Regions from separate parts of the Mesorhizobium sp. WSM4871 genome, predicted to be linked through region 1. Evidence: predicted binding sites of a transcription regulator. Region 1 holds the regulator's gene; the other holds the start of a gene.
What was found. Region 1 encodes LexA, which represses DNA repair genes until DNA is damaged. Its sites were predicted from a motif close to TGTTCNNNNTGTGTTCNG; they were not measured.
Positions count from the first base shown of each region.

Region 2: AC0L2H_RS17800 (ImuA family protein) is a predicted target of LexA. The motif match lies at 2,542-2,559, and genes of this name have one in related genera.

Region 1 covers NZ_JBVVPU010000005.1:392,479-396,688, reverse strand. Annotated here, with positions in the region: gene moaC (cyclic pyranopterin monophosphate synthase MoaC) at 1-465, shown strand, start outside; gene AC0L2H_RS13670 (molybdopterin molybdotransferase MoeA) at 466-1,671, shown strand; gene lexA (transcriptional repressor LexA) at 1,778-2,530, shown strand; gene AC0L2H_RS13660 (ComEC/Rec2 family competence protein) at 2,524-4,210, opposite strand, start outside.
Region 2 covers NZ_JBVVPU010000008.1:136,230-140,439, reverse strand. Annotated here, with positions in the region: gene AC0L2H_RS17820 (DUF4153 domain-containing protein) at 1-185, opposite strand, end outside; gene AC0L2H_RS17815 (HpcH/HpaI aldolase/citrate lyase family protein) at 762-1,637, shown strand; gene AC0L2H_RS17810 (DUF1737 domain-containing protein) at 1,675-1,881, shown strand; gene AC0L2H_RS17805 (metallopeptidase family protein) at 1,984-2,406, opposite strand; gene AC0L2H_RS17800 (ImuA family protein) at 2,583-3,614, shown strand; gene AC0L2H_RS17795 (DUF6504 family protein) at 3,556-4,210, shown strand, end outside.

The DNA of each region.
Region 1 (4,210 bases):
CATCTTGGCGCGCAAGGCGAAGCCAATATGGTCGATGTCGGTGACAAGGCGGAGACGACGCGCACGGCGATCGCCGAAGGTTTTGTCTCGATGCGGCCGCAAACACTGGAAATGATCCTGGCGGGCGATGCCAAGAAGGGCGACGTGCTCGGCACCGCACGCATCGCCGGCATCATGGCGGCAAAGAAGGCGCATGAACTGATCCCGCTCTGCCACCCGCTGCTGCTGACAAAAGTCTCCATCGATATCGAACCGGACCAGTCGCTGCCCGGCCTCAAGGTCACGGCGCTGGTCCGCGTCACCGGCAAGACCGGCGTCGAGATGGAAGCCCTGACCGCGGCCTCGGTCGCTTGCCTGACGATCTACGACATGGCCAAGGCGGTCGACCGCGCCATGGTGATCTCCGGCGTCCGGCTGGTGGAAAAGACCGGCGGCAAGTCCGGCGACTACAAGGCAGGTTCTTAAATGGCGCTGGTCCCGGTGGCGGAGGCGCTCGAACGCCTCCTTGACGGTGCGACGGCGCTACCAGCCGAAAGCGTTGCGCTGATGGACGCGGCTGACCGGGTATTGGCCGAGCCCGTGATGGCGCTGCGCACCCAGCCGCCCTTCAATGCCTCGGCCATGGACGGCTATGCGGCGCGGGCCGCCGATGTCACATCCGCACCCGCCAGGCTTTCGGTGATCGGCATGGCGCCGGCCGGTCGTGGCTTCGAAGGCACTGTCGGTCCGGCGCAAGCCGTGCGCATTTTTACCGGAGCGCCGCTTCCCGCCGGCGCCGACACCATCGTTATCCAGGAGAACGCCAGGGATCTCGGCGGCGGCAGCATCGAAGTGACCGAGCCGACGCCGGAATGGCGAAACATACGCCGTCTGGGGCTCGACTTCTCGAAAGGCGATGTCCTGCTGGAGAAGGGCCGCCTGCTCGATCCGGCCGCATTGTCGCTGGCAGCCTCGGCCAATCATCCGCGTGTCAGCGTGGTGAAACGGCCCCTGGTCGCCATCATCGCCACCGGCGACGAATTGCTGCCGCCGGGCAGCGACCTCGGGCCCGACCAGATCATCTCGTCCAATGCCTATGGCGTTGCCGCCGCAGCCCGGTCGGTCGGTGCAAATGCCCTCGATCTCGGCATCGCCGCGGATCGCAAGGAAGCGATCGCCACTCTGGTGAAAAAGGCGGTCGCCGCCGGCGCCGATGTCCTCGTCACCCTCGGCGGCGCTTCGGTCGGCGACCACGACCTCGTCCATGACGTGCTGACCGGCGAAGGCATGACGCTCGATTTCTGGAAGATCGCCATGCGCCCCGGCAAGCCGCTGATGTCCGGGCGGCTGGGCACTGTCAGATGCATCGGCCTGCCCGGCAACCCGGTGGCGAGCCTGGTCTGCACGCAGCTTTTTCTGAAGCCGCTGCTGGCGCGGCTCGGCGGCCGGGCGTATCGGCAGGACATGCGCGAGGCGCGGCTCGGCGCCGCAATGCCGGCGAACGATCTCAGGCAGGATTATGTGCGCGCCGTGGTGACCGAAGAGGCCGGATCGTTCAAGGCGACGCCGTTCGGCATCCAGGATTCCTCGATGCTAAGAATGCTGGCCGACGCCAATGGGCTGATCGTGCGTGAGCCTTTCGCTCCCGTCGCCGCGGCCGGCGCTGCCTGCAGCGTGCTGATGCTACGCTGAACAAAACGTCAACACATTCATTAAACTTTAAATGGTTGCGGAACACAACTGGAACAGATAGTGTTTGTTCTGGGTTTGTTTTTCTGATTCTGTTTTGGGGGCCGCGATGCTGACACGCAAGCAACATGAACTGCTTATGTTCATCCACGAACGGATGAAGGAAAGCGGCATTCCGCCCTCGTTCGACGAGATGAAGGAAGCGCTCGATCTCGCCTCCAAATCCGGGATCCATCGGCTGATCACGGCGCTGGAGGAACGCGGCTTCATTCGCCGGCTACCGAATCGCGCTCGTGCGCTGGAGGTGCTGCGTCTTCCCGACTCGATTGCCCCTGGCCTCAATGCGGCGCGCAAATTCTCGCCGAGCGTCATTCAGGGCAGCCTTGGCCAAAACAATTCCGGGCAGGGTAACCTCGGACGGCAGATCAAGCCGGCGCTATCGCGAATGCCTTCCGCCGGCAACAATGACGACGCCGTTGCCGCGGTGTCCATTCCGGTGATGGGCCGCATCGCCGCGGGTGTGCCGATCGACGCCATCCAGCACCAGACGCACTCCATCTCGGTACCGCCGGACATGATTACAGGCGGCGCGCACTACGCGCTCGAGGTCAAGGGCGACTCGATGATCGAAGCCGGCATCTTCGACGGCGACACGGTCATCATCCGCAATGCCGACACCGCCCAGCCTGGCGAGATCGTCGTGGCGCTGGTCGACGAGGAGGAAGCGACGCTGAAACGGTTCCGCCGCAAGGGCGCTTCGATCGCACTCGAAGCCGCCAACCCGGCCTACGAGACGCGCATCTTCGGGCCGGACCGCGTCAAGGTGCAAGGCAAGCTCGTCGGTTTGATCCGGCGTTACTGAACCACAGACGGCTTGGATTTCTCGGGCTTGCGGTATGGCGGCAGCCCCCTCGCCTCGCGCGAAAACTTTCGCTGGGTATGCCATGGCCGATATGGCGCTTCGACGGCGAAGCGGATTTCTGCACGCATGGTCGCCGATTGCGGGTTGAAGAAGACGGCGGCACTGCCGGCGCGGGCAAGCTGCCGTTTGGTGACGACAAGGATCAGCGGATTGCGGCAGGGATCGTAGGCGGTGGCATCGTCGATGACGATCAGGTCGGCAAAGGCGCAGGCTGGCCGGGCGGTCTTGCGGTCGTCGGCGAGCGCGACGATAGCGCCCGACGGATGCCTGGCTATGCACAGGCCTTCTGTGCAGTAGAACGGCGCGCCCGGCGGCAATTCGGCCGGATCGGTTATGTCAAACTGAGCGTCGCCCTTGGCGAACGTCTCCGGTTCGACGATGGTTTCGGATACCAGCGCATGCTTCCAGTTGTCGGTGGTAAACACGTTCGAACGTACCCGGTTGATGGCAAGTTCGCCGTTCCCGATCGACAGCGCCACCAGATGCCCGTCCTCCGAGATCAGGACGTCGGGCGTGCGGGTGTGGGAAATCGTCAGCAGTCCGGCGAGCGCGAAAGGAAGGGCCGCGAGCCGTAGCCGGGTCGTCGCCATGGTCGCGATGACAAGGGCGATCGTCACCAGCAGGACGGACTGACGCGAAATCAGCCCGACCGCATCGATCGGCGAGCGCTGCGATATCCAGCCGGACAGGGCAATCATCGCCGTGAGCCCTTTGCCCATCACATAGAGGAAAGGGCCGTCGGCGCCGAACGGCATCGCCAACGCGCTGAGAACCGCGAAAGGCATGACCACCAGCGAAACAACAGGCATGACGGCCAGGTTGGCGAACAGGCTGAGCGGCGAGACGCGCTGGAAGTGCCAGATGGCGAAAAGCGCCGTTGCGCCGCCGGCGATGATGGAGGTCATGGCGAGGCCGCCCATCGCAGCCAGGAATTTTCGCGTGACGAAACCAGGCAGCGATCGTCGTGGCGGTGGCGTGGTGACCTTGCCTGCACGGTAATCGGACCAGCCGGCATAGGCGCCGACAAGTGCGGCGGTCGCGGCAAACGACATCTGGAAGCTCGGGCCGACCACCTCGTGCGGCGACACCAGGATGACGGCAATCGCCGAAATCGCCAGATTGCGCATGGTCAGTGCTGCCCGGTCGAAGAGCACCGCGATCAGCATCACCGCCAGCATGATGAAGCTGCGCTCGGCCGCGACCACCACGCCAGAAATGACGAGATAGGCCGCGATCGAAAAGAGTGCGGCCGCGGCCGCGTATTTCTTGATCGGCCGGCGCGAGGAAAAATCGGGAAACAGCGCGAAGGCGCCGCGCAGCAGCGCCATGACCGTACCGGCGACCAGCGCCATATGCAGGCCGGAGATGGAAATGATGTGGTAGATGCCGGTGCGCCGCATCGCCTCGTTGATCTTTTCCGGGATACCGGCGCGCACGCCGACGATCAGGGCCGCGGCGATTTCGCCCTCGGCGCCGCCAACTTGACCGCGAATACGGTTCGCGATGCTCTCGCGGGCGTTCTCGACCGCCGAAGAAAGGCGCGCGGCAAGCAGTGTGCCATCTGGCGGCGTGGCATCCGCGCCGACAAGTTTCGGCGTGCCGAGGAAAAAGCCGCTGGCG
Region 2 (4,210 bases), on a different contig from region 1:
CGCCAGACCCTGATGTCGCTGAGAGCCGAAGGATGCACGGCAACGATCGCACCGGCGATCAGCATGGCGAACAGGAAGAAATTGATGCCGGCGGGCTGGCCGTAGAAGAGGAAATCCGCCAGTGCGGCAAGCAGCACGGCGACGCCGAAGCGGCTGCAATAGCTCGGCGTGAGATACGATGTCATGGCAGGACTTTCGTGATCGCCCGGCCGGGATATCGCGGCACGGGCGTTGGGATGAAAGGGAGGAGGGCGGCGAGAGGGTGAGACCCGGGTGGGTCGGCAAGCCACCAGCCTTCGTTTCGGAGCCGATACGGCAGCCGCCAGCGGGGATTTTCTTGATCTTGCATGCCCGCCTCTTTCGCGTGCCGGCAAGGACGCGGCAGGGCGGACCGGAGGAGATTTTCTGCAAGGGCGTGCAGTTTTCGTGCAGGCAATCGCTTTAGGTGCAGGCGATGTCGGTGAAGCTGCCAATCTCCCCCCTTGCGGGGGAGATGCCCGGCAGGGCAGAGGGGGGGTGCTGTCCCGCCGACGTATCAACCAAATCGCAGCCATGCCTTCAGGTTGAATCTCGGTTGGGAATGCTCAAGCCGAAGTAGCGATCCTTCCCACCCCCCTCTGTCCTGCCGGACATCTCCCCCGCAAGGGGGGAGATCGGATGCGGCTTCGGCTTTCGCCAATCACCAACGCCGGCGGAGATTCGAACCCGAAGCAATTGCCTGCATGCTTGCCTCAGCCGGCCTCAGGCGGCATAGATCGGACATGACGCAAACCTATCGCCCGCGCCGCTCGGTGCTCTACATCCCGGCCTCGAACGACAAGGCGCTGGCCAAGCTGCCGTCGCTGGCCTGCGATGCCGTCATCATCGATCTCGAGGATGCCGTTGCTGCGGCCGACAAGATTTCCGCGCGGGAAAGACTGGCTGGCATTTTCGCCAACCGTCCCGGGCGTTGCGAGATGATCGTGCGCATCAACGCGCTGTCCAGCGAGTGGGGCGCCGATGATCTGCTGGCCGTGGCCAAGTGCGAGCCCGACGGCATCCTTCTGCCCAAGGTCGGCACGCCGCGCGACATCCTGGAAGCCGGCGATGTGCTCGACGACAATTTTGCCCCGGACGAGGTCAAGCTCTGGGCAATGATCGAGACGCCCAAGGCGCTGCTCAACATCGGCGCCATCGCTGAACTCGGCCGCGATCCGGCCTCGCGACTTGTTTGTTTCGTTGCCGGAACGAATGATCTGGTCAAGGACACCGGCATTCTCGCCACGCCGGACCGGCGCTATCTCGTGCCGTGGCTGATGCAGATGGTGCTGGCCGCGCGCGCCGGCGGCCTCGATATGCTCGACGGCGTGTCCAACGATTTTCGCGACCTCGATGCCTTTGCGCGCGAATGCACGGAAGCGGCCGCAATGGGCTTCGACGGCAAGTCGCTGATCCATCCGGCCCAGATCGAGGCGGCGAACCGCGCCTTTGCGCCGTCCGCCGAGGAAGTGGCCGAAGCGCGCGCGGTGAAGGATGCCTTTGCGCTGGCGGAGAATGCCGGCAAGGGCGTGATTGCGCTGAACGGCAAGATGGTCGAGCGGCTGCACCTGGCGCAGGCCGAAAAACTGCTGGCAAAGGCCGCCGCCATCGGGGCATGATCGAGCATGATCCCGAACCAAACGACAGGATCGAAGAATGAAACTCTACCGCTTTTTGTCCGCTCCGGACGATTCCAGCTTCTGCCACAAGGTGACGGCGGCGCTGAACAAGGGCTGGCACCTGTTCGGCTCGCCGACCTATGCCTATGACAAGAAGACCAAGTCCATGCGCTGCGGCCAGGCCGTGGTGAAGGATGTCGAGGGCCAGGAATACGGGCCGGACACCAAGCTCAGCGACTGGTAGGCGGCCGTACTAAGCACATCCCTTCGAATGCCAGCAGGACAGAGGGGGGTGCGAAGGAATGAGACGCCACTTCTCGACCTGCGCGCGGCACTCAAGCACTCGTTACTCAGCCGCCTCTTCGATCTTCTCCATATCGTCGTCCGACAGGCCGAAATGGTGGCCGATCTCGTGGATCAGCACATGGGTGACGATGTCGCCCAGCGTCTCCTCGTTCTCCGACCAATAATCGAGGATGGCGCGGCGGTAGAGCGTGATGCGGTTCGGCCCCTCGCCGGTCTGCGGATTCCAGCGTTCGGCGATGCCGCGCCCCTCGAACAGGCCGAGCAGGTCGAAGGGCGTTTCCAGCGACAGATCGTCCATGATCTCGTCGGTCGGGAATTCGGCGATCTGGATGACGATCTCGCCGGTCAGCTTGCGGAAATCCTCTGGCAGATGGGCATAGGCCTCCAGCGCCAGGAACTCGATTTCCTCCATCGACGGCGAAAGCTCGGCGTGCCAGGTGCGGGTCTTGTAGATGCGGGCCATGCTTTGTCCTTTCCCGGGCATATAGGCTTTCGCACCGGGCGAGGCAAATGACCAAGACGCTCCGTAGGCGAGGGAGAGACAGGAATAAATTCCCCATGACTCCGCTTGACTCTTCGATCCCCCTCTGGAATCTATAAGAACATAACAGGAACAATTGTGAGTGGAAGCTGACCGTCATGGCGATGAACGCCGTGGCGCGGGAGACTGTTTTTGCCCTGCGCCGCCAGATCGCGAAGATCGAGGGAACGTTGCCCGAGCGCCTGCAGGCGCCGGTCGGCGCGGCCCCGGTTGGCTCGCCGCCTGACGAGGATGCACGGGATCTGACCATTGTCCGGCGCGGCCTTGCGGTGGCGCCGCCCGATGCCTTCCTGCGCACCGCCGAGCCTCTCGATGCCGCGCTCGGCGGCGGCCTGCCGAAGGCGGCGCTCAGCGAGATCCATGGCGCTGAAACCCGTGACGCCGGAGCTGTCGCCGGCTTTGCCCTTTCGCTTGTCAGCCTGATCCTGAAGCAGCAGCAGCCGCGCTTGCCCATCCTGTGGATCGGCACATCGGAAATTTTTCGCGAGGCCGGCTTTCCCTATGCCAGGGGGCTTCAAACCTCCTTCGGCATCGAACCCGGAGAATTGCTGTTTTCCGAGGCGCCGCGGCTTGTCGATGCTTTGTGGGTCGCCGAGGAGGCCGCGAGGATGACGGCGCTCTCCGCCGTCATCCTTGAAATCCGTGGCAGTCCGCAGCGGCTGGACCTCACCGCGACACGGCGCCTGCATGCCCGCGCGCAAGCGGCCGGCCGGCCGGTGTTCCTGCTGCGCCAGGCCGGCGAGGCCGAACCGACCGCCGCGCCCGTGCGTCTCATTGTGTCTACAGCCCCTTCCGCAAGCCGCGCGACGATCGCCGGGCCGCTCGCCGGCTCGATCGGCCGGCCCGCCTTCACCGTCGGCATCGGCAAGAGCCGCACCGCCTTGCCTGGCCAATTCACACTGGAGTGGAACCCCGATGACCATGTTTTCGAGCAAAGAAGGGCCGGGGAGGCAAAGGATCCTGTCCCTGTGGTTCCCGCATCTGGCCGCCGAAAGGATCCTGCGCCAGCGTCTGGGACGGTCGTGGCGTTCGCGGCCGTCGGATCACCTGCCGCCATCTCACCCACCGCTCGTGATCAGCCATCGCGACCGCAACGCCCAGCGCATATCGGCCCTCGACGAGCGGGCTGAGGCGCTTCACCTGAAGCGCGGCATGGGCATTGCCGATGCGCGCGCCATGCATCCCTCGATCGATGTCGTTGAGGCCGATCCGCAGGCCGATCGCCGCCTGCTCGAAGGCCTTGCCGACTGGTGCGACCGCTACACCCCGCTGGTGGCGATCGATGGGATCGACGGCCTGTTCCTCGATGTCACCGGCTGCACCCATCTGTTCGGCGGCGAACGCGCGATGCTGGACGACATCCTGTCGCGCTTTTTCCATCAGGGTTTCGACGTCCGCGCCGGCCTTGCCGCCACGCCCGGTGCGGCGTGGGCGGCGGCGCGGTTTGCCAGTGACCACATCGTGCGGAGCGGCGAGGAGGAGGCGCTTCTTTCCCCCTTGCCGCTGGCCGCGCTGCGCATTGAGCCCGATATCCGCGCCAGCCTGGAAAGCGTCGGCCTGCGCACGGCGGGCGCCGTCATGGCAGCGCCCCGCGCGCCGCTCGCCCGCCGCTTCGGCGCAACGCTGCTCTTGCGCCTCGACCAGGCGCTCGGCCGCCTCGACGAGGCTGTCTCGCCGCGCCTGCCGGTGGCGCCGCTTTCGGTCGAACGCCATCTCGCCGAGCCAG